Regions from separate parts of the Citrobacter freundii complex sp. 2025EL-00176 genome, predicted to be linked through region 2. Evidence: predicted binding sites of a transcription regulator. Region 2 holds the regulator's gene; the other holds the start of a gene.
The links. The regulator PhoB, encoded in region 2, activates phosphate uptake and scavenging genes when phosphate is short. The targets are predictions, from matches to a motif close to CTGTCATAAAACTGNCNNAT.

Region 1: acuI (acrylyl-CoA reductase (NADPH)) is a predicted target of PhoB. The motif match lies at 11,660-11,679, and genes of this name have one in related genera.

What each region holds. Positions count from the first base shown of each region.
Region 1 covers NZ_JBRYHT010000003.1:11,552-26,906, forward strand. The annotation lists gene yhdJ (adenine-specific DNA-methyltransferase) at 1-415, opposite strand, end outside; gene fis (DNA-binding transcriptional regulator Fis) at 504-800, opposite strand; gene dusB (tRNA dihydrouridine synthase DusB) at 826-1,791, opposite strand; gene ACVXHP_RS08945 (carbonic anhydrase) at 2,090-2,866, opposite strand; gene ACVXHP_RS08950 (carbonic anhydrase) at 2,981-3,721, opposite strand; gene prmA (50S ribosomal protein L11 methyltransferase) at 3,860-4,741, opposite strand; gene panF (sodium/pantothenate symporter) at 4,753-6,204, opposite strand; gene ACVXHP_RS08965 (YhdT family protein) at 6,194-6,436, opposite strand; gene accC (acetyl-CoA carboxylase biotin carboxylase subunit) at 6,544-7,893, opposite strand; gene accB (acetyl-CoA carboxylase biotin carboxyl carrier protein) at 7,904-8,374, opposite strand; gene msrQ (protein-methionine-sulfoxide reductase heme-binding subunit MsrQ) at 8,767-9,366, opposite strand; gene msrP (protein-methionine-sulfoxide reductase catalytic subunit MsrP) at 9,367-10,371, opposite strand; gene acuI (acrylyl-CoA reductase (NADPH)) at 10,491-11,465, opposite strand; gene csrD (RNase E specificity factor CsrD) at 11,691-13,631, shown strand; gene ACVXHP_RS09000 (hypothetical protein) at 13,640-13,960, opposite strand; gene mreB (rod shape-determining protein MreB) at 13,938-14,981, shown strand; gene mreC (rod shape-determining protein MreC) at 15,046-15,355, shown strand, end outside.
Region 2 covers NZ_JBRYHT010000012.1:21,324-36,678, reverse strand. The annotation lists gene ACVXHP_RS19325 (DUF2339 domain-containing protein) at 1-1,315, opposite strand, end outside; gene ACVXHP_RS19320 (amidohydrolase) at 1,452-3,320, opposite strand; gene ACVXHP_RS19315 (antibiotic biosynthesis monooxygenase) at 3,342-3,887, opposite strand; gene ACVXHP_RS19310 (hydrolase) at 3,991-4,632, opposite strand; gene ACVXHP_RS19305 (LysR family transcriptional regulator) at 4,906-5,808, shown strand; gene malZ (maltodextrin glucosidase) at 5,802-7,616, opposite strand; gene proY (proline-specific permease ProY) at 7,755-9,128, opposite strand; gene brnQ (branched-chain amino acid transporter carrier protein BrnQ) at 9,208-10,527, opposite strand; gene phoR (phosphate regulon sensor histidine kinase PhoR) at 10,932-12,227, opposite strand; gene phoB (phosphate response regulator transcription factor PhoB) at 12,278-12,967, opposite strand; gene sbcD (exonuclease subunit SbcD) at 13,157-14,359, shown strand; gene sbcC (exonuclease subunit SbcC) at 14,356-15,355, shown strand, end outside.

The DNA of each region.
Region 1 (15,355 bases), on a different contig from region 2:
TTTTCTGATCTTTTACCATCATCAGGATCGGCTCATACATCGAACCAAAGTAGTTTTTAGCCTGTACTCCTGAGCTATCATATGACCACACGATACGGCTCTTGATGGTAAAAAGCTGGCGGCATTTGAGGTCGATGTACGGCATGTTCTCCGTACTGTTCATGATGTACATGCTACCGTGGGGTTTGAGAATGCGATGGCACTCGTCAATGCATTCAAACAGCCATGCCAGAAAGGTCTCTTCGTCCCAGGATTCGACCATCCCGTCAAAGTCTTTGCCGATGTTATAAGGTGGGTCGGCAAAAATGAGATCGACGCTTTCAGCGGGGAGCTTTTTTAGCTCGGTCAGCGCATCACCCAGGATTATCTTTTTAGATTCATCGCCAAAATAGACAGGTTCACATCTTGCGTTCATCGCCAAAGCCTCCCGTGTGACGTTAATAAAAAAGGCGCTTCCCCATGCCGAGTAGCGCCTTTTAAAACAAACATTTAACTGATTAGTATCAGTTCATGCCGTATTTTTTCAGTTTTTTACGCAGCGTACCACGGTTGATGCCCATCATCAGGGCAGCACGGGTCTGGTTACCGCGGGTGTATTGCATCACCATGTCCAACAGGGGCTGTTCTACTTCAGCCAGTACCAGCTCATAGAGATCATTAACGTCTTGACCATTCAATTGAGCAAAATAGTTCTTCAGTGCCTGTTTAACCGAGTCACGCAGGGGCTTTTGAGTCACCTGGTCCTGGGAGTTAACGGTAGAAACGGTCAGTACGTCAGAATTTACGCGTTGTTCGAACATAGTTCTGTCAGCTCTTTATTTCTGTTTACGCAAAATTTTCGAAGTATGCCTCCAACGCCGCCAGCTGTTCGCTGGAATCTTCAATGGCGTTGAATGTGCGCCGAAACTGGTCATCTGGAGCGTGTTCCTGGAGATACCAGGATACGTGTTTACGCGCAATTCGGTACCCTTTTGCCTGACCATAAAAGTCGTGCAGTTCCCGAACATGCGCACAAAGCAAGCGCTTCACCTCTGCCAGTGGCAGCGGGGGCAGCAGCTCCCCAGTGTCCAGATAATGCTGGATTTCCCGAAAGATCCAGGGTCTTCCCTGAGCTGCACGTCCTATCATCAGGGCATCCGCCCCCGTATAGTCGAGTACAGCTCTGGCTTTAAGCGGGTCAGTAATGTCGCCATTCGCGATAATCGGAATGGAAACTTTCTGCTTAACTGCCCGAATACTGTCGTACTCAGCATCTCCATTGAACAAACAGGCGCGGGTGCGTCCATGAATGGTCAGAGCCTGAATGCCACAGTCTTCAGCCAGTTGGGCAATCTCTACGCAGTTACGGTGTTCCGGAGCCCAGCCGGTGCGAATCTTGAGTGTGACAGGAACGTCCACTGCATTGACGACCTCGGTTAGTATTGATTTCACTAAATCCGGGTACTGCAAGAGGGCTGAACCTGCTAGCTTGCGATTCACTTTTTTAGCCGGACACCCCATATTGATATCAATAATCTGGGCGCCGCTTTCCACGTTAATACGTGCGGCATCGGCCATCTCAACAGGGTCGCTACCGGCAATTTGCACCGTGCGAATTCCTGGCTCATCAACGTGCACCATCCGTAAACGAGACTTGTCGCTTTCCCAAACCTGCGGGTTAGAAGACATCATCTCGGATACCGTCAATCCTGCTCCCATCTCATAGCACAGCGTCCTGAATGGTCTGTCAGTAATGCCAGCCATAGGTGCTGCGATCAGGCGATTTCTGAGCTGGTGTTGTCCGATGCGCATGAGTTAAGAAATGACCATACTGTGACTGCAAGGCGGCGTATATTACGCATTTTTCGCACGAGATGAAAGGCCAAACTTTGACCAATCCACTGAGGTGGATCAATGAATTGCCGTAAATATGAACTCATGAAATTTTTTAATCATATAAATCATCGCGTTAAAAAAATATGTCGATTTTATATACGCATATAATTTTGCGTAACTTCTCATTTTTTCTTCAGTTGCAGAAGGTACTGACAAGATATTCTGCTGAATTAATCAGCAAATTACCTCGCTATTGTGTGATCATTACCTCATTTTAGTACAGGATCTCGGTATTCCCTGAATGGCTGTCCGTGATCGTGCGGGCGTTCAGCGGCTGCGGTGGGCGATTGTTCGCAGGCCCAACAATGTAGTGAAAGTTATCCAACTGTTCGGCGGAAAGGGCGACAGGCTTTTTCAAGACAACCCAGGTGACGCCTTCAGTACAGGGCGGCGTTGTTAACGAGCCACTGTAAAGCCAGTAGGCCTTATTGTCGGGCAGAAGCTGATTGATATCGACGTCCGAAAAAATGGGCATGCTGTTGTCCACCATGGTTGGAAAGGACTCCCACAGGTTTTGAATCGCCTGGTTAGGCTCACCAACGTCAAACATGACCGCGACAATGGCGATGTCACCATGTTGGTTTTTGTGGACTAGCTGCAGCTCCAGCGGATAGGTTTTACCATTGAGCGTATGTTCACTTGGGGCATGAAAATCAAAATGTTTTAAATAATAGAGCCTTCCTTCAATTTCAATGAAATTAGAGGAGTAGGAACTCATTGTTGCCCGCAGCGTATAGTTAATGCTGCGAAATCTTGTCGGGTTATCGATGTACTGTGTGTTGAGCGCGGGCAGGCCGAGTTTGCTGGTTGTTGCGGTCTGGATATCAACAGGTGATTGGTTGATGCCAGTCTGGCACGTTGCATACTCTTTGCTAATTTTTCCCCACTGCGCAGGGCCGGTTTCTCCGGTATATCCCCATGGCGCGGCCTGGGTCATCAGGGGCATTAAGCATGCTGCCAGTAAAGTGGTTACAAAGCGGTTGAAGCGCATACGTTTACTCAACAAAAATATAAAAATCAATTGCTTATTTTATCGCTGGGTAAAGTATCAGTATGCTGGTCTGTTGTCTGAAAATGGCGTGGTCAGATAACCACGCCGGAAGGGTTACTCCACGATCACTCGACCATTGAGCGGTTGTGCTGGTCGGTTGTTGTCGTGATGCATTGTCTGAGTGAATTTTTTAAGCTGCGCTTCGGAAAGCGTCATTGGATGCTTCAGGACAATCCAGGTAACGCCCTCGGTACAGGGCGGTGTCGTCAGAGAGCCGCTGAAGCGCCAGTAAGTCTTGTTGGTCGGCAGCAGCGCATTAAGATCCATATGGGGGGTTATTTTGACATCCTGATCCGCTTTTTCAGGCATTGTTGCCCATAGCTTATTCAGTTCTGCATTTTCCCCTCCGACATCAAACATGACCGCGACGACGGCTATATCCCCTTTCGCATCTTTGTGTACCAGATGTGCTTCCATAGCATGATGTTTGCCATGAACGGTATTTTCACTTGGTGCGTGAAAATGAAACTGCTGCAGGGTGAATGGTGTTCCATCAATGGTAACGGTGTTTTTGGTCGAGGTCATCAGACCCGCCTGGAGGGTATGGCCATTGTTGATGAACGTAGTTGGTCCATCAATGTAGTGAACGTTCAGCGGTGGGAGATGCGCTTTAAGCGTAGTGTCGATGTTAATGGGGGATTGATTCATCCCGGTCTGGCAAGTTTTATACTCCTCGCTGAGTGCGCCCCAGTGTTCAGGAGAACCTTCTCCCTCATAGCCCCAGTGAGAGGCAAATACCGTTACGGGCATGATGCTTAGGGCCAGTAGCCCCGCCTTACCAAAAGTTGATTTCATATAATTCGTCCAATGAATGATAAATGTTTTTTTATATATTAACTTCAATGAGTTAAGTATTTATTTTAGCATTGGGACGTTGGCGGGAGGATACAAAAAAGGGGAAAATGTGGCCTACAGAGAGGCCACTGGAAGGGATTATTTTTTCTGCCCGGTAATGCGACACCACTCTTCTTTCTCGATAACCGGATCGAGCGTAAAGAGATCGGCATAGGCTTCACAGACGCTTTCCGCCTGGCTGGCAAGAATGCCAGAAAGCCCCAGCAAACCGCCCTCAACGGGCAGCACGCTGATTAACGGCGCCAGTTCACGTAATGGGCCAGCTAGGATGTTGGCGACCACCACATCGGCTTTCATCGCCTCTGGCTGGTCTTTAGGCAGATAAAGTTCCAGGCGCTCAGAAACGCCATTACGCTGGGCGTTATCACGGCTGGCCTGAATCGCTTGCGGATCGATATCTATACCAATCGCTTTCGCCGCACCCAGCTTCAGGGCCGCAATGGCAAGGATGCCGGAGCCGCAGCCAAAGTCGATAACCGTTTTACCGTTAAGGTCAAGACCATCCAGCCATTGCAGGCACAGAGAGGTGGTCGGGTGCGTACCGGTACCAAACGCCAGGCCCGGGTCGAGCATCACGTTGACGGCGTTCTCATCCGGGACATCGCGCCAGCTTGGGCAAATCCACAGACGTTCACCAAAGCGCATTGGGTGGAAGTTATCCATCCATTCGCGTTCCCAGTCTTTGTCTTCAAGCTGTTCGATTTTATGCACGAAGTCTGCACCCAGCAGCGGGTGCTGTTCCAGAATAGCAACGACCTCTTTCATGTCGGTTTCTGCATCGAACAAGCCGATAACGTCGGTATCGCCCCACAGGCGAGTCTCGCCCGGCAGTGGTTCAAATACCGGCGTATCATGCGTATCCTGGAAAGTGATGGAAACGGAGCCCGCTTCCATCAGTGCGTCGCTCAACTCTTCAGCGTTGGCACCGGTCGTGTTCAGTTTCAGTTGAATCCATGGCATGGCAAAACTCTTTATTTATCAGTAGTCAATATGGCGGCTTGCGGAATGGCGGAACCGAAACGGTTGCCGATCAGGAAAGCCAGCAAACTTATCAGTAACGAGGGCACAATTGGATGGAAGCCCAGGTACTGAATGTTAAAGGTCGCGAGTACGGCATAAAGTACGCCGCCGACAATCATTGCGCTCAGTGCGCCTGCCGCGTTTGCCCGCTCCCAGTAAAGGCCCAGCACCAGCGGCCACAGGAAGACGGCTTCCAACCCGCCAAACGCCAGCAGGTTAAGCCAGATAATCATCTCTGGCGGCTTCCACGCGGCCAGCAATAGTAACGCGCCCAGCAGCAGAGTGATCACTGCCGACATGCGTTTCAGCCGTGTTTCATTTTGCAGTTGTTCCGGGCGAAGGTTCAGATAGAGATCTTTAATGATCGTAGCGGAACTTTGCAGCAATTGGGCATTGATCGTCGACATGATCGCGGCCATGGGCGCGGCGAGGAAGATCCCGGCTGCCACCGGCGGTAAGACTTTTACCATCAGCGTGGGAATAACCAGATCCGGTACCGTCAGGTCTGGGATCACCGCCCGGCCCAACGCGCCGGCGAGATGCATACCAAACATCAGGATCGCCACCACGATGGTGCCAATGATAATTCCACGGTGTACCGCTTTGCTGTCCTTATAGGAGATGCAACGCACCGCCGTATGCGGCAGGCCAATCACGCCAAAGCATACCAGTACCCAGAACGAGGTCATAAACGTGGGGGACAGAATGTCATCAGCGCCCTGCGGCGAGACCAGTTTAGGATCGATGGTTTGCAGGGTGACCACCGCATTGCTGAGACCGCCGGCGGCATGGACGACACCGACCAGCAGTACGATAGTCCCAATCAGCATCACCATGCCCTGCATCGTGTCGTTCAACACGCTGGCGCGAAATCCGCCAAACGCCGTGTATAACGCGATACTGACGCCAAAAATCAGCAGACCGGTTTCGTAAGGGATACCCGCTGCCGTTTCCAGCAAACGCGCGCCGCCAATAAACTGTACGGTCATTGCACCGACAAACGCGACCAGCAGGCTGAGGCTCGCCAGCCACACCAGCAGGCGGCTTTGGTAGCGGGCAAACAGCATATCGTTGAGGGTCACCGCATTATAACGGCGTGCCAGAATGGCGAATTTTTTGCCGAGAATACCTAACGACAGCCAGACGGCAGGCAACTGGATCATCGCCAATAACACCCATCCCAACCCGTATTTATAAGCAGCACCTGGGCCGCCGATAAACGAGCTGGCGCTAATATAGGTTGCCGTTAGCGTCATCGCTAACACGACCCCGCCCATAGAGCGGCTGCCGAGGAAATATTCATTCAGGAAGGTGCCGGTCGACCTTTTGCGCATGGCGTAAACAGAGAGGCCGAAAACCACCAGAAGATAGGCGACCAGCGGCAAAATAACTTCAAGCTGCATCATCATCCTCCAGCGGAATGTCGCGATAGATAAACTTCACCATCGCCCAACACAGTACGATGAAAACCAATGGCGTCAGCAGACAGGCCATTTCAAACCAGTGCGGAAGGCCAGTAAAACCCAGAGTGGAGTCTGGTAAGTAAGCAGCCACTAACCATGCGGCAAGATATAAAAGGGTCAGCCACAGCGCCCAGCGCGCCTCTTTATGGGCCTGAACAAAACGAGCGTCCATTTTTTGTCCCTTGTGGATAAAGAAAGCGGGGATTGTACCTTATGGCACGTATGGGAGGGGAGAAAAACAAAAGGCCGGAATTTCCGGCCTTTTCGGTTAACGCTTGCTTACTTTTCCTGAAGTCCGAGTTTTTTCTCCAGGTAGTGGATATTGGTTCCACCATGCTGGAAGTGCTCGTCATTCATGATGCGGATCTGCAGATCAACGTTGGTTTTGATGCCGTCGATGATCAGTTCCTGCAAGGCGTTTTTCATGCGGGCGATAGCGACGTCGCGGTTTTCGCCATAGCAAATCAGCTTACCGATCATTGAGTCATAGTACGGAGGTACTGTGTAACCTGCGTAAATATGAGACTCCCAGCGCACACCAAAGCCACCCGGCGCGTGGAAACGCGTGATTTTACCCGGGCTCGGCAGGAAGGTGTTCGGGTCTTCGGCGTTGATACGGCACTCTACCGCATGGCCTTTAACCACAACTTCGTCCTGCTTGATGGACAGCGGTTGTCCCGCTGCGATGCGCAGCTGTTCTTTGATCAGGTCAACGCCGGTGATCATTTCGGTTACCGGGTGTTCAACCTGAATACGGGTGTTCATTTCAATGAAGTAGAACTCGCCGTTTTCGAACAGGAACTCGAAAGTACCCGCTCCACGATAGCCGATATCAACGCACGCTTTGGCGCAACGCTCGCCGATGTAGCGACGCAGTTCCGGGGTAATGCCCGGCGCTGGTGCTTCTTCGACCACTTTCTGGTGACGACGCTGCATGGAGCAGTCACGCTCTGCCAGATAAATCGCGTTACCCTGACCGTCTGCCAGCACCTGAATTTCGATGTGGCGTGGGTTTTCCAGGTATTTCTCCATGTAGACCATGTCGTTATTGAAAGCCGCTTTCGCTTCCGCTTTGGTCATGGAGATGGATTGCGCCAGTTCGGCATCGCTGCGCACGACGCGCATACCGCGACCGCCGCCGCCGCCGGAGGCTTTGATGATTACCGGGTAGCCGATGCGTTTAGCATGAGCGCGGTTAGCGTCCATATCATCGCCCAACGGGCCGTCAGAGCCTGGAACAGTCGGTACGCCGGCTTTCTTCATCGCGGTAATCGCGGACACTTTGTCGCCCATCAGACGGATGGTGTCGGCTTTCGGGCCGATGAAGATAAAGCCAGAACGTTCTACCTGCTCAGCAAAGTTGGCGTTCTCAGAGAGGAAGCCATAACCCGGGTGGATTGCCACTGCGCCAGTGATTTCAGCGGCGCTAATGATAGCCGGGATGTTCAGATAGCTTTTTACGGACGGAGCCGGGCCAATACAGACCGTCTCATCCGCCAGCAATACGTGTTTTAAATCGCGATCCGCGCTTGAGTGCACAGCGACAGTCTTGATGCCCAGTTCTTTACAGGCACGAAGAATACGCAAGGCAATCTCGCCGCGGTTAGCGATGACAATTTTATCCAACATGTTCGCCTCGTTATTCGATGACGACCAGCGGCTCGTCAAATTCTACCGGTTGACCACTTTCTACCAGAATCGCTTTAACGACGCCGGATTTGTCGGCTTCGATCTGGTTCATCATTTTCATGGCTTCAACGATGCACAGGGTATCGCCCGCATTCACTTTCTGGCCGATTTCGATGAACGCTTTCGCATCCGGGCTCGGGGTGCGGTAGAACGTACCAACCATTGGGGAGCGTACGATGTGACCACTGATTTCCGCTGCTGCCGGAGCTTCCATACTTGGAGAGGCAGTTTGTGCGACAGCGTTAGACAGAGCTGGCTGCTGCATCACTGGTGCAGCATAAGCCTGTTGCATCATTGGAAAACTTGCAGCTGGCGCCGCACGGCTGATGCGTACAGACTCTTCGCCTTCAGAAATTTCCAGTTCGGAGATGCCTGATTCTTCAACCAGCTCGATCAGTTTTTTAATCTTACGAATATCCATGAGTGGGTTCCGTACTCTTTGTTTAGTGAGATTGTGACAGGCGTTTTACCGCCGTCTGTATAGCATTTTTATAACAGTGAGTGACAAGATGCCACGCATCTCAGGCGTTGCACTGGGTGCTAATGCCATTATATGAGATTGCCAGACTTGTTCGTCATTGTGCGGCTATCTTCTGCCATTTTCGGGTAAAAGACAAAATATACCTTCAATATGCGATTGTCACCCTTTCCGCGCTGTAAAAACGCTACCGGGGATAGCAAAGGCGCACATTATAACTATTTCGTAGCAATTGGCAGCTAAATACTGGTCTTATCAGGGAAGATAATCAACCGTTAACATGTAAAGAAAATCGGATCGTCCGTGTTTTGCAACGCACTGCACATATCGTGAAACTACCGCCACCACTGGCGAAACTTCTTGTAGCGGCAGGCTAACAGCACCGCAGCAAGTGCGGCATAAATAATCGGTTGAGGGGAGATAATTTTAACCGACCACAGATAATGTATGGGTGCCAGGATCGCCACAAGATAGACGAAGTTGTGCAGAAATTGCCAATTCTTACCCAGCTTTCGCTGTGCAGCTTGCGTGGACGTTAAGGTGAGGGCAAATAATATGACCCAACTGACAATGCCCAACATCAAATACGGTCGCGAGATGAATTCCCGCCCCAACAGCGCCAGATTATGAATACCCAGTTCCAGTAACGCGTAGCTGGTTAAATGCAGCGTCGCCCAGGCGAAACACCATAGCCCTAACAGGCGACGCGTGCGTATCAATAATGGCTGTTTAGCGTAGCGCGCCAGTGGAGAGACCAGCAAGGTCGCCAGTAAGAATTTCAGAGCTGTCCTACCGGTAAAGTGCTGGATGTCTTTGACCGGATCGGCGCTCAAACCGCCATAATTTACCGCCCAAAAGAGCCAGATGAACGGCAAAAAGCCGGCAAGATGCAGACAAACTTTCAGGCCGGTAATGTGCTTTGCAGTCAGACGCACTTAAAAATTCTCCTGCAGATTAAGACCACGGTACAAAGAAGCAACCTCGTCGCCGTAACCGTTAAACAGCAGCGTGGGTTGACGCTGTACGTCCAAAATACCGCCAGCGCCAATTAAGCGTTCGGTGGCCTGGGACCAGCGGGGGTGATCGACATGCGGATTCACGTTGGCATAAAACCCATATTCATTGGGTGCGGCCAGGTTCCAGGTGGTCGGCGGGCGTTCGCGCATAAGTTTGATACTCACGATCGACTTTATGCCCTTAAATCCGTATTTCCACGGCACAATTAAGCGGATGGGGGCGCCATTTTGTGGTGGAAGAGCCTTTCCATAAACTCCTACGGTAAGCAGCGTGAGTGGATGCATTGCTTCATCCAGGCGTAACCCTTCAACATAGGGATACTTCAGCCCGCCGCCAATAAAGCGATCTTTCTGTCCTGGCATTTCATCCGGCGCGTAGCGCGTTTCGAAAGCGACATATTTTGCGTTGCTGGTGGGCTCAACCTGCGCCAGCAGTTTATGTAATGGAAAGCCAATCCACGGCACCACCATTGACCAGGCTTCCACGCAGCGCATCCGATAAATCCGCTCTTCCAATGGGAAACGGGTGGTCAGCGCATCATGATCGAGAGTGAGTGGTTTTGCGACTTCACCGCTGATTGTCAAGGTCCACGGATCGGTTTTCAGGCTGCCAGCGTTGGCCGCTGGATCCGCTTTGTCGAGACCAAACTCATAGAAGTTGTTGTAGCCAGAAACCTTATCCGCTGGCGTTAAAGGAAGCGAATTTTGCCAGGCGGTGGGCTTGCTGAAATTAAGCGGCTTACCCGCAGGCGCCGGAGGGCGGTCATTCCCCTTAAACCAGCTAAGAAGGTCGGCCTGCGCAGAGAGGGGCAAAGACAACGCGGCTGCGCTGATGCCTAATGCTTGCAGTACCTGACGGCGCTGCATAAAAAAAGCCGACTCGGCGGTGACGTCGGCTTCTGTAAATGGACGTAATTTCTTCATAACAGACTCCCGGCTTACGCGTCATGACAGACAGGGGATGCGTAGTTACTATGGCAGGGAGTCTCGATATATGCCGCGAAATTTCGTGAGTTAAGTGTAAATTTCTGCGCCGATGCCGGTTATTTCACCTTCACCAGGGTACGACCTTGCACCTGGTTATTGATGATGGCATCGGCGAACTTCGGCGCATCCGTCAGCGCAATCTCCGTGGCGGCCTGAGTATAGAATGATTCCGGCAGATCCTTAACCAAACGCGCCCAGGCTTCTGCGCGACGTGCCGGCGGGGTCATCACCGAGTCCACCCCTTGCAAACGTACATTACGCAGAATGAATGGCATAACGGTGGTCGGCAGCGCGAAACCGCCCGCCAGGCCGCAGGCGGCCACGCAGCCCCCGTAGTTCATCTGTGCCAGGACTTTCGCCAGCACTTTATCGCCAACGGTATCAATTGCGCCGGCCCACAGCTGTTTTTCCAACGGGCGAGATTCAGCAAACTCATCGCGGCCAAGAATACGGTTAGCGCCCAGGCTCTTCAGGTAGTCGTGGGTGCTTTCACGTCCTGATACGGCTGCAACCTGATAGCCCAGCTTATGCAGTAATGCAACGGCAGTGCTGCCCACGCCGCCGCTGGCGCCGGTGACGACAATTTCACCGTCTTGCGGGCGAATACCTGCATCCTCAAGCGCCATGACGCACAGCATGGCGGTAAAACCGGCGGTACCGATGACCATCGCTTTACGCCCGTCCAGCCCTTGCGGCAGCGCTACCAGCCAGTCGCCTTTGACGCGCGCACGTTCAGCCAGCCCGCCCCAATGGTTTTCACCCACACCCCAGCCGGTCAGTAGAACTTCCTGACCCACATGAAAACGGGGATCTTCGCTGGCGCGAACGGTTCCGGCGAAATCAATGCCTGGAATCATCGGAAAGTTGCGAATGATTTTACCCTTGCCGGTGATAGCCAGGGCGTCTTTATAGTTCAGGCTCGACCAGTGGACATCCACCGTTACATCGCCTTCCGGGAGCTGGTTTTCGTCGAGGGGTTGAACGGATGCGAGGGTTTTTCCGTCCTGCTGTTCTAAGATCAAAGCCTGCATAACCTGTCCTCAATTCGTATAGTGGATTGGAAAATTGTTAATGAAGACTATACTCGCTAATCAAAACATGATGCCGATTCTGCGCAATAAATTGCCAGATATACCTGATTTGGTAGTATGCCCACACAGTTTGCATAAATTGGCGGATTTTGCGTTCAGTTTTGCCTTTTCGAGTCGCTTTATCTCTTTCATACCTGTTTCATAACTGTCGGAGTTAACACAAGGATGCGATTAACGACGAAATTCTCAGCTTTTGTCACGCTGCTTACCGGGTTAACGATCTTTGTGACTCTGATTGGCTGCTCGCTGAGTTTCTACAACGCTATTCAATATAAGTTCACTACGCGAGTGCAGGCGGTGGCGACGGCGATTGATACACATCTTGTCTCCCGCGATTTCGTTTCGCTGACACCGCAAATCGATGACCTGATGGTTTCTGTTGATATCGTGCGTATCGAATTGCTGCAAGGGGAGCATATCGTGTATGACCACTCCCGAACCAGCAGCTATCGCCCGGCAGGAACAAACAACCTCTACCGCGACATCACCGTACCGTTGGTCAAGCATCCGGGCATGTCAGTGCGACTGGTTTATCAGGATCCGATGGGCAATTATTTCCATTCGCTACTGACTACCGCTCCGCTCACGCTGGCCATTGCATTTATTATTCTGATGCTCTTTTTGTCGGTACGCTGGCTTCAGCGTCAGCTTTCAGGCCAGGAGTTACTGGAGATTCGTTCCACGCGTATTCTGAACGGTGAGCGCGGGCCGAATGTACGAGGAACGGTCTATGAATGGCCAGCGCGCACCAGCAGTGCGCTCGATATGTTGCTGACTGAAATTCAAAATGCCCGCGAGCAACGCAGCCGACTGGATACCCTGATTCGTTCCTATGTTGCGCAGGATACAAAAACCGGGCTGAGTAACCGTCTGTTTTTTGATAACCAATTGGCCACGCTGCTGGAAGATCAGGAAAAGGTGGGATCGCATGGCGTCGTGATGATGGTGCGCCTGCCGGACTTTACTCTGCTGCGAGATAGCTGGGGAATCACCCAGGCGGAAGAGCAAATTTCAACGCTAATCAATTTGTTGTCGACGTTTATGACGCGTTATCCGGGGGCATTGCTGGCGCGCTACCACCGTAGCGATTTTGCCATCCTGCTGCCACATCGCACGCTGAAAGAAGCCGAAAGCATCGCCGGGCAATTATTAAAAGCGGTCGATGCGCTTCCGACTAATAAAATGATCGATCGTGCCGATATGGTTCATATTGGCATTTGCGTTTGCCGCAGTGGCCAGTCGACGGAACAGGTGATGGATCATGCTGAGGCCGCCACCCGGAATTCGGTCCTGCAGGGCGGGAACAGCTGGTCGGTCTATGATGACTCACTGCCGGAAAAAGGCCGGGGCAATGTGCGCTGGCGAACACTGATTGAACAGATGCTCAGCCGGGGCGGGCCGAGAATATATCAAAAACCTGCGGTAACGCGTGAAGGACGGGTGCACCACCGGGAACTGATGTGCCGTATTTTTGATGGCAGCGAAGAGGTTATCTCGGCGGAATATATGCCGATGGTGCTGCAATTTGGCCTGGCTGAAGAGTATGACCGTTTGCAGTTAAGCCGTCTGATCCTGCTTTTGGGCTACTGGCCGCAGGAAAGCCTGGCGATGCAGATAACGGTTGAATCGCTAATTCGCCCACGTTTTCAGCGCTGGCTGCGTGATACGTTAATGCAGTGCGAAAAATCACTACGCAAACGCATAATTATTGAACTTGCTGAGGCAGATGTCTGTCAACATATCAGCCGATTACAGCCCGTCATCCGATTGATGGACGCGCTAGGGGTACGAATCGCCGTTACGCAGGCCGGTTTAACGCTGGTGAGCACCAGTTGGATTAAAGAGCTTAACGTTGAGTTATTGAAGCTGCATCCAAGCCTGGTGAGGAATATTGATAAGCGAACCGAAAACCAACTGCTGGTTCAAAGCCTGGCGGAGGCCTGCTCAGGCACGCCAACGCAGGTTTACGCCACGGGCGTTCGTTCGCGTAGCGAGTGGCATACGCTGACGGAACGCGGAGTTGCTGGTGGGCAAGGGGATTTTTTTGCCGCATCACAGCCACTTGACACCAACGTGAAAAAATATTCGCAAAGATATTCGGTTTAACCTGCCGTTTAATTCGTTTTCACGTAGAATAACGCGCGCTGTGCCTTCTGGGGGTGTGCTTGTCTGCTCGCCAGGTTGTAACAGCAAACATGCAGGTGAATGACCTTTGACAGGTTGCAAACAAAAGCGAGGAATGCTGCTGATTTTTTCAGCCCTGATGGACTCAGGCCGGTTTTGTAACAAAGGAAACGAACTGCACTAATTTTCACCGTAGCAGATGATTTTTGCGCCTTGTCGCTGCTGCGTGTGGTTGGTAAAGTAAGCGGATTTTGTTTTCCGCCCCAGCTTTCAGGATTATCCCTTAGTATGTTGAAAAAATTTCGTGGCATGTTTTCCAATGACCTGTCCATTGACCTGGGTACCGCGAATACCCTTATTTATGTAAAAGGACAAGGCATCGTATTGAATGAGCCTTCTGTTGTGGCCATTCGTCAGGATCGTGCCGGTTCGCCGAAAAGCGTAGCTGCAGTAGGTCATGATGCGAAGCAGATGCTGGGTCGTACGCCGGGCAATATCGCTGCAATTCGCCCAATGAAAGACGGCGTTATCGCTGACTTCTTCGTGACTGAAAAAATGCTCCAGCACTTTATCAAACAAGTGCACAGCAATAGCTTCATGCGCCCAAGTCCGCGCGTACTGGTGTGTGTACCGGTTGGAGCAACTCAGGTTGAACGCCGTGCGATTCGTGAATCCGCTCAGGGCGCAGGCGCCCGTGAAGTCTTTTTGATCGAAGAGCCGATGGCGGCCGCGATTGGTGCGGGCCTGCCAGTTTCTGAAGCAACCGGTTCAATGGTGGTGGATATCGGTGGTGGTACCACTGAAGTTGCCGTTATCTCCCTGAACGGCGTGGTTTACTCTTCTTCTGTCCGTATTGGTGGTGACCGCTTCGACGAAGCCATCATTAATTACGTTCGTCGTAACTACGGTTCTCTGATCGGTGAAGCCACCGCAGAACGTATTAAACACGAAATCGGTTCCGCTTATCCGGGCGATGAAGTCCGTGAGATCGAAGTACGCGGTCGTAACCTGGCAGAAGGTGTTCCACGCGGCTTTACCCTGAACTCCAACGAGATTCTGGAAGCGCTGCAGGAACCGCTGACCGGTATCGTGAGTGCGGTAATGGTTGCCCTGGAACAGTGCCCGCCAGAGCTGGCGTCAGATATCTCCGAGCGCGGTATGGTGCTGACCGGTGGCGGTGCGCTGCTGCGCAACCTTGACCGTCTGTTAATGGAAGAAACCGGTATTCCAGTTGTTGTTGCTGAAGATCCGCTGACCTGCGTGGCGCGCGGTGGCGGCAAAGCACTGGAGATGATCGATATGCACGGCGGCGACCTGTTCAGCGAAGAGTAATCGGACGCAGGTAGGGTAGCCCGCGGGTTGCCCTTCCGCTCTGATACGAGAATACGCATAGACTATGAAGCCAATTTTTAGCCGTGGCCCGTCGCTACAGATTCGCCTTATTCTGGCGGTGCTGGTGGCGCTCGGCGTTATTATTGCCGACAGCCGCCTGGGTACGTTTAGTCAAATCCGAACGTACATGGATACCGCCGTCAGTCCTTTCTACTTTATCTCTAATGGTCCTCGTGAATTACTCGACGGCGTGTCGCAAACGCTGGCTTCGCGTGACCAACTCGAACTTGAAAACCGGGCGCTGCGTCAGGAACTGCTGCTGAAAAACAGCGAGCTGCTGATGCTGGGGCAATATAAACAGGAGAACGCGCGTT
Region 2 (15,355 bases):
AGGCCATCGCCGTCCAACGGGCTGAAAGCGCCAACGGGATAGCCAGAGTAGTAAATGCGCCACCGAGCGCCAGGGCGGACAATACCAGAGGTCTCCCCAGAGAAGACCAACGCCGCAAAGCCAGCGTCGCCAACACCAGATAGAAACCACCGTAGCCCAGCGCGCTGAGCGCTGGACCATATGCCATATGCCGGGTAATGGCATACTGCATGCCAAAACCTACCAGCGGAGGGGCAAACAGCAGGACGCCATCAATAATCTGTTTGCCTTTCTCCTGCGCCCGAAGCGACAGCGCCACGCTCAGCACACCAAAAATAAGGGTGTTGGCGATCAGGAACAGTTGGCAGCTCAGGTAATACTCAGGTCGATAGTCCTCCAGCCCCCACAAACCGCCGACACCAAAGGTAAATAACAGGCCGAGCAGATTCAGCTCCCGCCAGTGCTGCCAGATGCTGATAGCGAGAATACCGACCGACAGCAGTAGATAGAAAGAGAAGAGCGCGACATGGCTGCCGCCGCCGGAGGAAAGCAGCAGCGGCGCGAGATAACCGCCAAGGCTTGCCAGCATCGCCAGACTCAGTGCCTTTTGCAAAATAGCCAGGCCCACGCTCGCCGCGCAAATCGCCACCAGCAGCGCAAATGCCAGCGTCATTGGCAGCATTTGCCACAGCCGGAACGCGCCAAAGACGGTGAGATAGAGTGCTCCCGTAGCTCCGCCCTGAAGGATCAGCGCGTAGACCGGTTGCTTATGCCGCAACCGCCAGCCCAGCGCCAACAGGACAATAGCAAACAGCGCAGCCGCCACCAGGCGCAGCTCAAGCGGAAACAGAGAATGTTCGACGGTGTAACGCAGCAGGAAAGAAAGCCCCAGGAACAGGAGCAATATACCGAGTTTTGCCAACGGATTGCCCTGCATAAACCAGCGCACCAGCGATGACATCACCCCGCCAAAAGCAGAAGGCCGCCCGACGTTAGGCGTTGAAACTACCGCCTTATCCGGCTTTTGCTGTGAAGACCATGGGCTAACAGGTTCAAGGGTCGGCTCAGTGTCAGGTTCGAGTGCCACGCTGCTAATCGCAGACGTTGGCGCATCGACAGGAACACTCTTTGTTGCAGCCGTTGGCGCATCGGCGGTGGCCTGTGCCACAGACTCTGGCGCCACACCGCGCAGCTCAAGTTCCTCTACCCGACGGCGCAAGGCCGCCAGCTCAGAACGTACCGCGGCACTGCGTCTGTATGCCACGATCGCGAGGCCAGGAACCACCACCAACGCGAAGAATAAAACAATGCAGCCAAGGGTTAGCAGCTCATCCATGTTTCCACCTTCACTGTGTAAAGACAGTGCAGAATGACACAAATTGTTGCAGCTGTGCCATATCTGTTAACACTATGACCCGCTTTTCAGAAAATACAATCAGCCCCTGCGTTTGGCCAGGGGCTGTGAGGAGGGATTAAAACGCGAAGCAGGAACAGCCAAGCGCGCCCCAGAAAGCCCGATCGTCCGACACCGCGATCCCCGACTTACGCGCGATATCATGCTGATGACCGTGTACGCCGCAGCTGCCGCAGCACTGGTGCATCTGCACCATCGCCCCAACTTTCGCGGCAATCGGCGGCGCTGAGCGATAATGCCCCGGCACCGTCACCACCGGCGACCAGTCGGGCACTACCGGAATGGCTGGCGGTGCCAGCGGAGTGAAATGCCCGGCTGCGTACACCACTTTGCCATCGACAATAGTCATCACCGACTCGATGCCTTTGATCTCTTCTTCCGGCACGCTGAAATAGTCTTTAGACAGCACCACCAGGTCGGCCAGTTGATCTTTCTCGATGCGCCCTTTCTTTCCCTGTTCGCTGGAGAACCAGGCGCTACCGGCCGTCCACAGTTCCAGCGCCACGTCGCGCGGCAGACGATTGTTATCATCGTACATCGCCATGCCGCCAACGGTGCGGCCCGAAACCAGCCAGTAGAGTGCGGTCCACGGGTTATAACTGGCCACGCGGGTGGCGTCAGTCCCCAGCCCTACCGGCACATCAGCCGCCAGCATTTTCGCCACCGGCGGCGTATGTTTGACCGCGTCTTTGCCATAGCGATCGACAAAATATTCGCCCTGGAACGCCATTCGGTGCTGAACCGCGATCCCGCCGCCCAGCGCTTTTACGCGCTCGATATTGCGTTCGGTAATCGTTTCGGCGTGATCGAAGAACCAGTGCAGACCATTGAACGGGATATCGCGATTTACCTTCTCAAACACATCCAGCATGCGGCTGATGGATTCATCATAGGTAGCATGCAGACGGAACGGCCAACGATGCTCCACCAGGTGTCGCACCACGCGTTCCAGCTCATCTTCCATACCTTCCGGCAGATCCGGGCGTGGTTGCAGGAAGTCTTCAAAATCCGCCGCCGAGAAGACCAGCATTTCTCCTGCCCCATTGGCACGATAGAAGTCGGTGCCCTGTCCAGGCTTGAGCATATCGGTCCAGCGTTCAAAGTCCTCCAGCTCCTGCTTCGGACGCTGAGTAAACAGGTTGTAGGCTATGCGCACCGTCATCTGTTTATTGGTGTGCAACTGCTCAATGATCTCATAATCTTCCGGGTAGTTCTGGAAGCCGCCGCCCGCATCAATAGCGCTGGTCAGTCCCAGGCGGTTCAGCTCACGCATAAACTGGCGGGTCGAATTGACCTGCATTTCCAGCGGCAGCTTTGGCCCTTTCGCCAGCGTCGAATAAAGGATCATGGCGTTGGGTTTGGCGATCAGCATTCCAGTCGGGTTGCCGTTGCTATCACGCACAATCTCGCCGCCAGCCGGGCCCGGCGTCGCTTTGGTGTAGCCAACGGCTTTCAGCGCCGCGCGATTCAGTAACGCTCTGTCGTACAGATGCAGAACAAATACCGGGGTATCTGGCGCGGCTTCATTCAGTTCTTCCAGCGTCGGCATGCGCCGTTCGGCAAACTGGAATTCGCTCCAGCCCCCCACCACACGCACCCATTGCGGCGACGGCGTTCTGTCAGCCTGCTCTTTGAGCATGCGTAGGGCATCCGCCAGCGACGGTACGCCTTCCCAACGCAGTTCCAGGTTGTAATTCAGACCACCGCGAATCAGGTGCAGGTGTGAATCATTCAAGCCGGGGATCACCGTATGTCCTTGCAGATCGACAACCTGCGTCCCTTCGGCGGCAAAGCTCATGATCCGATCGTGGTTACCGGTCGCCAGGATCTTCCCGTTGGCGATCGCTACCGCCTCGACCTGTGGGCTTTGTCTGTCGAGAGTATGAATTTTTCCGTGAGTCAGAATCAGTGTGGCAGTTTGCGACATAACAATCTCCTGAAAAACCGGTCAGGCTTTTTTCAGCCATCCGGCAAACAGACGGGTTACGATGGGCATCCAGAACCAGACCACCAGCGCAACCACACACGCATCATTGATAAGATGCAGGAGTAACGAGCCCTTCATTGCAGGCAGCACAATGCCGGTCAACCACGGCACCAGGTTAGTGCTGGGAAAAATCACCAGCAGAGTTATCAGGAACTGTTTCCAGCGTCTGGGTTGCCGTACATGGGGCGCGGGCGGCGTAAACCAAAACGCCGCTTCGGTACGAATTTCGGTTTTATCACCTTCCGCCAGCAGCGGAGCTATCTCTTCCACCAGCACACGGCGCGTATCGGACTGGGTCCAGTTGTACAGATGCTCCAGCGTGTCGAAGCGGATAATAATGTTCCACAGATTCTCGCCATCCGCAGGACGAATCACATTCGCCCCGAGATGGCCGGGAAACTCGGCCGCCACCGGCATGATTTTTCCCAGCCACTGCTCATACCGCTGCGCCTGCTCGGGCTTTAGGGTATGGGTAATCACCAACGTCACATGTTTGTTCTGCGCCATGAAGGATTCCTTGCTAAAGGAGAATGGCGGGATAGCCCGCCATCAATATCAATACACGAGATCTATAACGATGCATTCAGGCAGCATGAAGGATGACGTGTATTCAGGCTTTACGTTCCGGCGCGCCGTGCACCATGGTGTAAGCATAATCCACGCCCATACCGTAGGCACCGCTATGCTCGCGCACCAGATCCATTACGGCGTCGTAGGTTTCTTTGCGGGACCAGTCGCGCTGGTACTCAAGAAGAACCTGTTGCCAGGTTACGGGGACTGCGCCCGCCTGCACCATCCGGTCGATGGAACGCTCGTGGGCATCCACAGACGTGCCGCCGGAAGTATCGGTCACCACATACACTTCATAACCCGCTTCCAGCGCCATCAGCGCCGGGAAGGTCAGGCAGACTTCGGTCCACAGCGCGGAGATAATCAATTTTTTGCGTCCGGTCGCTTCCACGGCCTTCACAAACGCCGCATCTTCCCAGGAGTTCATAGACGTGCGTTCAATAGGTTTCACATCAGGGTGAACCGCTAACAATTCCGGCCAGATATAGCCGCTAAAACTTTTTGTTTCCACAGATGTATAAATCACCGGAACATTAAATATCTTGCCGGCTTTCGCTAATGCCACGGTATTATTTTTTAAAGTCTGGCGATCAATATTTGCCACACCAAATGACATTTGCGGCTGATGATCAATAAAAATCAGCGTAGAGTTTTGAGGGTCAATCAGTTCCCGAATAGACATAAAATACCTTCTTAATCAATAGGTTAAAAGGCAACGGTCTGTATCTGCCGTCAGCAGCAGGATCCTGAATCAGAAAGCTTGTTGAGTATAGCGGGAAATTTCTAACGAGTTATTAAAGAAAACTTACCATCCTGTGAAACTATTAATTCTGTGTTGCGATATATCCTAAACAACATCAAAAAAATGCGCTTGACTCATCTAATTTATTCACTGGCATTGTTTTTCTTCATTCGGTACAACAGAAGGGTTTATTTTTCAGGATATTTTCCGCTTATGCGCATCAATCTGGATGTTTTGCTCATTCTCGACGCACTCGACAAACAGGGTTCATTTGCCGCAGCAGCCGAATCGCTGTTTAAAACCCCTGCGGCACTCAGCTATATGATTCAGAAGCTGGAAAGCGATTTGAACATCGAGCTGCTTGACCGCTCCGGGCATCGGGCGAAATTTACCGACACCGGGCTGATGATGCTGGAAAAGGGACGTTTGCTGCTGAGTGCGGCCAAAGATCTCGAAAAGCAGGCGGTACAGCTGAGTTCTGGCTGGGAAAAAGAGCTGGCGATTGCGCTGGACGACTCTTTTCCTTTCGCCGCGCTGTTGCCCATTATTGATCAATTTCACACGCTGAATAAGCAAACCCGTCTGAGTTTCACCCACCATACGCTGGCGGGATCCTGGGAGGAGCTGACCCATAATGGAGCAGACATCATTCTGGGGGCGATTAATGAACCGCCAACCTCAGCCGCCTGGTCCTACAAAATGCTCGGCACGCTGGATAATGTATTTGTCGTGGCACCTGAGCATCCGCTGGCTGCCGCGCCGGATGACCTGACAAACGAACAACTGTGCCTGCATCGAGCCATTGTTATCAGCGACAGCGCCCGCTTTTGCCATCCGCTACAAACCAACCTGATGGAGGAGCAGGCGCAGATTCGTGTGGATGACTTCCACAGTAAAGTGATGTTATTGCGAGCTGGCATGGGCTGCGGGTTTCTCCCCCGCCACATTGCCAGCCCGTGGCTTGCCACAGGCGAACTGGTGGAAAAAAGGGTCATCTCATTTCGCCAAAAAGATGTGGCCTATATGGCATGGCGCAACAGCCGCGATGGGCTGGCGCAGCGCTGGTGGCGAGAAACGCTGCTGGCAAGCCCGGAGATTGCGCGCTTGTATCAATGACCCATCCACACCGAGGCGGAGATCGCCGGCAGCGTCAGGATATCGTCAGCGAGCAGGCCGTTACCCTCTTTGTGCAGCCATTGACTGACGCGCAGCAATGGCGAGACTGGCAGGACCACTTCGCAGGCGTGGCCACGGTTAATCGCCACCAGCACGCGCTGGCGGTTGAGCACCCGCACAAACACCACCACGTTATCCTCGGCGTAAATCACCTGACAACCGCCATGGCGTAACGCCTGGCTTTGATGGCGTAATTTAGCCAGCCGCTGATACAGCGCCAGCAAGGTAGTGTCCTGTTTTTCAGCTTGCCACGGGAACGGCTTACGACAGAACGGATCGTTATTGCCGTCCAGCCCCACCTCATCACCGTAATAAATACACGGCACGCCTGGCCAGGTAAACAGCCACACCACCGCCAGCGGTAAACGCGCCACGTCTTTGCCAAGCAAGGATTTAAAACGGGCGGTATCGTGGCTGTCGAGTTGATTGAACATCCGCAGTTGCTGCTGATGCGACAGACCCGCGCGGTAGTTATCCATCCACGCCATACAGGTTTGGGCATCAATAGATTGCGGATCGTATGAGATATCAGTATTGGCCAGAAATCCCCAGATGGGGAAAGTAAAACCGCGATAGTTCATGGCGGCATCTTCAGCATCCGCCTGCAACCACTGACGCGCATCGCCAAAGTGTTCACCCACCACATACGCCTCTGGCTGGGTTTCTTTTGCCGCCTGCGAAATCCCCGCCACATGGTGCAGATTGTTGCGCGCACCGCCGCCCTCTCCCAGCATATGCACGACATCAAGACGCCAGCCGTCCATACTCCACGGCGCTTTCAGCCAGTGGCGAACGATACTGTCTTCCCCGCGATAAATTTCATTGATCAGGCTTGGCGAACAAAAATCCAGCTTGGGTAGACTCGCATAGCCCAGCCAGTCCAGCGCCACACCGTCGGCAGAGAAATGATACCAGTCACGCCAGGGGGAATCCGGGTTGTAACATGCCCCGTCCGTCCCACGGTTATGCCGATCAAACCAGGGGTGCGAATCGCCGCTGTGGTTAAAAACACCGTCAAGAATCAGACGCATGCCCTGCTGTTGCGTGTTATGGCGCAAGCGCAGCAGCGCGTTGTCGCCGCCAAACTGTGGATCAACATGACGGTAATCTTCGGTATCGTATTTATGCACGCTCGGGGCGGTAAACACCGGGTTCAGATACAGTGCCGTGACACCTAACGTTTTCAGATACGGCAGCTTTTCGCTGATGCCGTCCAAATCGCCGCCATAAAATGTCGATCCTCCGGCCTGAGCGGTCAGCGGTTCATCCCACTCGCGACGCACAATGTCATGCCCGGCTGCGTGGTGATAATAGACGTTTGGAGCCGACTCACGCGACTGGCTGCGGGCAAAACGGTCCGGGAAAATCTGATAGAAAATCTGGTCAGCTACCCACTGCGGACCGTTATCCGGCACATCAACAGCAAACTGCTCCAGACGCGCAGGCGGAAAACGGCTGAATCCCTGCGGCGTAAACCACAGCTGACGATCGGGCCACAATAATTTAAAGCTATAGCGCCGACGCGGTTGGCCGCTGGCAAGATCGATCGCCCCTCGCCACGCGGTTACGCCCGGCTGCGGCTGGCTGCGCAGCTTGTGCATACCCAGCGAAATTTCTTCGTTATCGTTTTCTGCGCGTAGCGTCACCCGCTGAGGTGGATTTTCCCCCGCCAGCCATAATGTAATCGTCAGTTGATCTTTGTTTTGCTTAACAAATGGGGCAACCGGAAGGTGCCAAGCGTTCAACATCACGTATCCCCTTTGATGAAAATGAAGCCACCTTGCCATAGCAAAGAGCAGGATCACTCATCATCTTAACGTTTATTGGGGGAGGAGCTTGGGGGAGGAGAAAATTGCCGGGTAACATCAGGCTACCCGGCAAAAATATTACTGCGCTTCAGCCAGTTGACGCTCGCGACGGCGTTTAAATACCCAACCCACCAGCAGCAGGGCAATCCACGCGAAACCAACGTACAGGGAAATACGGGTATCCGGATGGTAGCCGATAAGCGCGATGATAAAGACGAGGAAAATCAGGCCAACAACGGTCGTTGTTACCCCACCTGGTACTTTAAATTTCAGCGCCTTGACCTCTTCCGGCGGCAGACGACGGCGGAAGGCAATCTGCGACAGCAGGATCATAATCCACACCCATACCGTGGCGAAGGTCGCCAGAGAGGCGATCACCAGGAAGACGTTTTCCGGCATGATGTAGTTAAGATAAACCGCAAACAGCAGGGCGATAGTCATCACCATCACCGTGACCCATGGCACGCCACGACGCGACGTCTTGGCGAACATTTTCGGTGCGCTCCCCTGCTCTGCCATACCATGCAGCATACGCCCCACGCCGAAGACGTCAGAGTTGATAGCCGACAGCGATGCGGTGAGGACCACAAAGTTAAGGATCCCGGCGGCAAAGGTAATGCCCATATGCTGGAACGTCAGGACGAACGGACTCCCGTCGGTGCCAACCTGGTTCCACGGATAGATAGACATAATGACAAACAGCGTCCCCACGTAAAACACCAGGATACGCATCGGTACGGAATTGATAGCGCGCGGAATAGATTTTTCCGGGTCTTTCGCTTCACCTGCGGTAATACCGATAATCTCTATCCCGCCGTAGGCGAACATCACCATTTGTAGCGACATCACCATGCCGAGCCAGCCGTTGCTAAAGAAGCCGCCGTTACTCCACAGGTTATGAATACCGGTAGGTTGCCCGCCGTTGCCAATGCCCCAAATGATGATGCCGAAACCGGCGACAATCATGATGATGATGGTGGCGACTTTAAAGAACGAGAACCAGAACTCCAGCTCGCCAAACACCTTCACGCTCATCAGGTTGATGGCGCAAATAATCAGCACCACGCTGAGTACCCATATCCAATGCGGTACCGCCGGGAACCAGACCCCCATGTAGATGCCGAAGGCAGTGACGTCGGCAATAGCGACAATCAGGATTTCAAAACAGTAGGTCCAGCCGGTAATGTAACCCGCCAACGGCCCGAGGTTTTCCTGCGCATAGCGCGAGAAAGAGCTGGCTGCAGGGTTATGTACCGACATTTCGCCCAGCGCGCGCATGATGATATATGCCGCAACGCCACCGATAATATAGGCCAGCAACACGCTCGGCCCCGCCATTTTGATCGCATCGGCCGAGCCGTAAAACAGCCCAGTACCAATTGCCGAACCTAATGCCATAAAGCGAATGTGCCGGGTGCTCAGCCCACGCTTTAGCTTGTTATTACTTTCCATCGATTCCTAACCTGTTAACACAATAAAAAAACCACGGGGCCATATTAATAGCCCCGTGGTTAAAACTTATTGTCAGTGATTAGTGTGCGCTGGAGGTCACTTGTCGACCCGCGGCGCGATCCCAGATAATTGCCAGGATCACCATCACGACTGTTGGCATCAACCACGCCAGCCCTTGTTCCGCCAGCGGTAAACGCTGGGTCCAGGCCGGTAACACGTCGCCAATTGCAGAAGCTTTAATGCCATCAAGGATACCAAAAATCAGGCTGATAAACATCGCAGGTGCAATGACGCGGGAAGAATTATGCCACCATGAGCGGGTAAAACTTAATACAACCAGTGCGATACATGGCGGATAGATAGCCGTCAGCACCGGAATAGAGATCTGAATCAGATGGCTCAGCCCCAGGTTAGAGACCACCATCGAGAAGCCGCCGAGGATAAATACCAGCGTACGATAAGACAGTGGAATGTACTGGGCAAAGAACTCCGCACACGCACAGGTCAGGCCAACCGCAGTAACCAGACAGGCGATGAAAATCAGCGCCGCCAGCAGGAAGCTTCCTGCGCCACCAAAGGTGTGCTGAACATAAGCATGCAGAATCGCCGCGCCGTTAGCAGACTGATCGACCAGAATCGCACTATCGGAACCCAGACGGAACAACGCAAGATACAGCAACGTTAAGCCCACACCCGCCATCAGGCCAGCCCAGACGGTGTAACGGGTCAGCAGACGCGCTTCGGTCACACCACGCGAACGGGCGGCATTAACGATAACAATACCAAACACCATCGCGCCCAGCGTATCCATGGTCAGATAGCCATTTACGAAACCATTCGAAAATGCTGCGGTTTGATAGGCTTCCATCGCATTGCTGATCGGGCCTGCTGGCCAGACAATCGCGGCGACAGACAGTACCACCAGCGCCAGGATTTTCAGCGGAGCAAGGAAGTTGCCGACGGTATCCAGCAGTTTGCCCGGATACAGCGACACCAGAATAACAATCGCAAAATAGACCACGCTGTAGATGAACAGCGGCAGCGCAGAGTCACCGGTCAGCGGCGCAATTCCGACTTCGAAAGAGACCGTTGCGGTACGCGGCGTCGCGAACAATGGACCAACCGCCAGATAGCAAACGGTAGCCAGCAGCAACCCAGCAACCTTACCGATAGGGGTACTCAGGCTGTCCACACCGCCACCGACTTTCGCCAGCGCGACAACGGTAAGTACCGGCAGACCAACGGCGGTAATCAAAAAGCCAAAAGCCGCAGTCCAGACGTGTTCGCCTGCCTGCAAACCAACCATTGGGGGGAAGATGATGTTACCTGCACCAACGAACAGTGCAAATGTCATAAATCCCAAAGCGATAATATCGCGCGATTTTAACTGATGGGTCATAAAGTCTTACAGCCTGTGGATGTGGTGTTGAAAACAATAAATTTTTGCCTTTCCCTGGGGGACAATACAGCGGCATTTTTACTCAATTCCAGCGGGAAACACTCCCGACCTGGCGCGGCGAAGAATAGTTTTTCGATTTACCGCGTAAATGCAGTCGGTATGACAGCATCTGGAGCGCAATTTAAACGCTTATAACGTTTTAAAGCAAGGTGGGATCCAAAAACCAGAACAATATAGCGATATGAAAATTCGGATTAGCACAAAACACCATTTCATGGAAAAAGGTATGGGTAATAGTTCGAACAAAAAACAATCAAACGTCGCAAAATTCAGGATGTAACTATTGACCACATAAAAAAACCAGCTCGCGCTGGCTTTTGGAAAGATTATCTTACGAATACGGGTTAATCGTTACTTTTGGCCATTAAACGTTCCGGGATGACAAAACTAAATCGCGTCCCTTTGCCTGGCGTACTTTCGATATTCAGGCGGCTATCGTGATGATGCAGAGCATGTTTCACGATAGCCAGGCCTAGCCCACTCCCACCCGTTTGTCGGGATCGCGCTTTGTCCACGCGATAAAAGCGTTCGGTCAAACGAGGAATATGTTCCGCTGCAATACCCGGCCCATTATCCTCCACGCTAAATTCCGCCCCGGAGGCAACATGCTGCCAGCGCACGGTGATGTGCGTACCCGCGGGAGTATGGTTCACCGCGTTATACACAAGATTCGAAATCGCGCTACGCAGTTGTTCCTCATTTCCGCGCACGCTAAGGTGGCTATCAATATCGAAAGTAAACGTATGATTATTCTGACTCAGCGTTTGCGCCTCGTGTTCAACCACACGCAGCATCATCGGCACATCCACCTTCTCATTGAGCAGCAGCGCTGGCGCGGCCTCTATTTTCGACAGCGTCAGCAACTGCTTCACCAGCCCTTCCATGCGGTACGTTTGCTCACGCATGGTATGCAGCGCTTTTTCACGCGTCGTTCCTTCCAGCGGATGCTCCTGCATCATTTCCAGATAACCTTGTAGCACCGTCAGCGGCGTACGCAACTCATGGCTGGCGTTGGCAAAAAAGTTACGCCGCGAACCTTCCAGTTGGTGCATCTGGGTTACATCGCGCGCAACCATCAGCAATTGCTTGTCGGTATAGGGCATCACGCGAATTTCCAGATGCCGTCCGGTATTGAGCACCAGATTGATTGGCCGACTAAAATCACGCGTTTTCAGATATTGCGTGAACTCCGGGTAGCGCAGCAGGTTAAGAATATTTTGCCCGCTATCGTCCGGCCAGCGCAGTCCCAGAACCTGCTGGGCCAGACCGTTGCACCAGAAAATGCCGCCCTCTTCAGTCGTCAACACCACCGCGTCGGGTAGCGATTCCGCTCCACTGCGAAAACGTTTAATCAGATTACCCAGTTCCCGACGGCGCTTTTTGTTACGCAGCTGCATTTGATGCAGCCCGTACAGCAACGGCTCCCAACTTCCACGCCCCGGCGGCGGCGTCATACTTCTGTCGACCCATAACCACCAGGACAAGCGTAATAAATTCCAGAAATGCCAGACAAGCAGGCCGGTTACCGACGCCAGCAAAAACCAGGGCAGGTAACCAAAAAAAGCACTAAGGATAAACGCCGGTATGCAGCAGAGGATCAGCTCCAGTACCAGCCTTTTCCATGACAATCGTTCTAGCAAACGTCTTACTCCATTAACAGCCTAATCCCTCAGGCCCATATTCATGTCAGTCAGAAGCGGGTCGAAAAACGATATCCCGTCCCACGAACTGTCTGCACCATACGATCGTGTCCACTGTGCTCCAGCGCTTTACGCAAGCGGCGGATATGCACATCCACTGTCCGGTCTTCCACGTACACGTTGGTACCCCAGACATGATTGAGTAATTGCTCACGGCTATAGACGCGTTCCGGATGGGTCATAAAGAAGTGCAACAGTTTGAATTCTGTCGGCCCCATATCCAGCGGATCCTCGCCGGTCATCACGCGATGCGAGGTTGGATCAAGGCTCAGCCCCTGCATCTCAATAACCTCTTCCACCGCCATGGGGGAAATACGACGCAGAACCGCTTTAATACGCGCCACCAGCTCCTTGGGAGAAAACGGCTTGGTAATATAATCATCCGCGCCGGTTTCCAGACCCCGGACGCGATCTTCCTCTTCTCCCCTCGCCGTCAGCATCATTACGGGAATATCCCGCGTCATCGCTTCGCGCTTGAGATGTTTAATAAACTGTAGGCCCGAGCCGCCGGGTAGCATCCAGTCAAGCAGGACGAGATCCGGCCAGGGTTCATTGAGTTGGTTCACAGCACTGTCATAGTCTTCGGCTTCTACGGGTTGAAAACCGTTTTGCTCGAGCACGAAGCAGACCATTTCACGAATTGGAGCTTCATCTTCTACGACCAGAATACGTCTCGCCATGATTTGCCCTGTTTATAATTAAATCGTTTGCCATCAATACGGTGCCATTATGCGTCAGTTTTATGACAGATTTATGAAAAGATAGTCCAGGTTTAACGCAGCCCTGTGAATTATGACAGCCCTTAAACAAGATATTACCGTCCTTGCAGGGTTATAATCCCGCCACTGTTTTATCGTCATGGAACTCTTATGCGCATCCTTCATACGTCTGACTGGCATCTGGGCCAAAATTTCTACAGCAAGAGCCGCGCCGCTGAACACCAGGCCTTTCTCGACTGGCTGCTGGAAACGGCACAATCCCAGCAGGTGGATGCCATTATTGTGGCAGGCGATATTTTCGATACCGGCTCGCCGCCAAGCTATGCCCGTGAGCTGTATAACCGTTTCGTCGTTAATCTGCAGCAAACCGGCTGTCATCTGGTGGTGCTGGCAGGTAACCACGACTCCGTCGCCACGCTCAACGAATCCCGCGATATTCTGGCGTTTCTCAACACCACGGTGATCGCCAGCGCAGGCCATACGCCGCAGGTATTGTCTCAACGCGACGGCACGCCGGGTGCGATCCTGTGTCCGGTTCCTTTTTTACGACCGCGCGACATCATTACCAGCCAGGCCGGACTGACCGGACAAGAGAAACAGCAGCATTTGCTGTCGGCTATTACCGACTATTACCATCAGCAATATCAGGACGCCTGTACGCTGCGCGGCGCCCAAAATCTGCCCATCATTGCGACCGGGCATCTGACCACCGTTGGCGCCAGCAAAAGTGACGCCGTACGTGACATTTATATCGGTACGCTGGACGCCTTTCCGGCGCAAAACTTCCCACCGGCCGATTATATCGCGCTGGGGCATATCCACCGGGCGCAGGTTATCGGCGGAACCGAGCATATTCGCTACTGCGGTTCGCCAATTGCGCTCAGTTTTGACGAGTGCGGCAAAAACAAATGCGTTCATCTGGTGAGCTTCGAAAACGGCAAGCTGAGCGCTGTTGAGCACCTTACCGTACCGGTCACCCAGCCGCTGGCGGTGTTGAAAGGTGATTTAGCCGCGATTACCGCCCAACTTGAACAGTGGCGCGATGTACAGCAGGAACCGCCAGTCTGGTTAGATATCGAAATCACCACCGATGACTATCTGCACGACATGCAGCGTAAGATTCAGGCATTAACCGAAGATTTACCGGTAGAGGTGTTATTGGTGCGCCGCAGCCGGGAACAGCGTGAACGTATTATGGCGAATGAACGACGTGAAACACTAAGCGAGCTGAGCGTGACGGACGTTTTTGACCGTCGTCTGGCGCTGGAAGAACTCGAAGAATCGCAACGCGAGCGCCTGAATCAACTGTTTAGCACCACCTTACACACGCTTGCCGGGGAGACCGAAGCATGAAAATTCTCAGCCTGCGTTTGAAAAACCTCAATTCTCTGAAAGGAGAATGGAAAGTCGATTTCACGGCTGAGCCTTTTGCCAGCAATGGGCTGTTCGCCATCACCGGTCCAACGGGCGCGGGAAAAACCACGCTGCTGGACGCCATTTGTCTCGCGTTGTATCACGAAACGCCGCGGCTCAATACCGTGTCTCAGTCGCAAAACGATCTGATGACCCGCGACACCGCCGAGTGTTTGGCCGAGGTCGAGTTCGAGGTCCGGGGCGAAGCCTATCGCGCATTCTGGAGCCAGAACCGCGCGCGCAATCAGCCTGAAGGCAATCTACAGGCTCCACGCGTAGAGCTGGCCCGCTGCGCCGACGGTAAAATCCTCGCCGATAAAGTCAAAGATAAGCTGGAAATGACCGCCGAACTTACCGGCCTGGATTACGGTCGTTTCACCCGTTCGATGCTGCTGTCGCAAGGCCAATTCGCCGCCTTTCTTAATGCCAAACCGAAAGAGCGTGCCGAACTGCTGGAAGAACTGACGGGGACCGAGATCTACGGCCAAATCTCCGCGATGGTGTTTGAAAAACATAAAGCGGCGCGTACGGAGCTGGAAAAACTGCAGGCGCAGGCCAGCGGCGTGGCTCTGCTCGCTGCGGAGCAGGTGCAGTCCCTGACAGAGAGTTTGCAGGTACTTACTGACGAGGAAAAACGCTACCTTGCCAACCAGCAGACTCAGCAACAACATCTCAACTGGCTCATTCGGCAAAATGAGCTACAGACGGACATAAACCGTCACCAACAGGCGTTACAGGCCGCTAAACAAGCGCAAAAAGACGCACAGCCACAGCTGGCGGCTCTGAGCCTGGCACAACCGGCCAGAGCGTTACGCCCACACTGGGAGCGAATTCAGGAACAAACGGCTACGATAGCGCGCACGCGGCAGAAGATTCAGGAAGTGAATGCTCGCTTACAAAGCAGCTTAGCGCTGCGCGGGCGCATCCGTCAGCAGG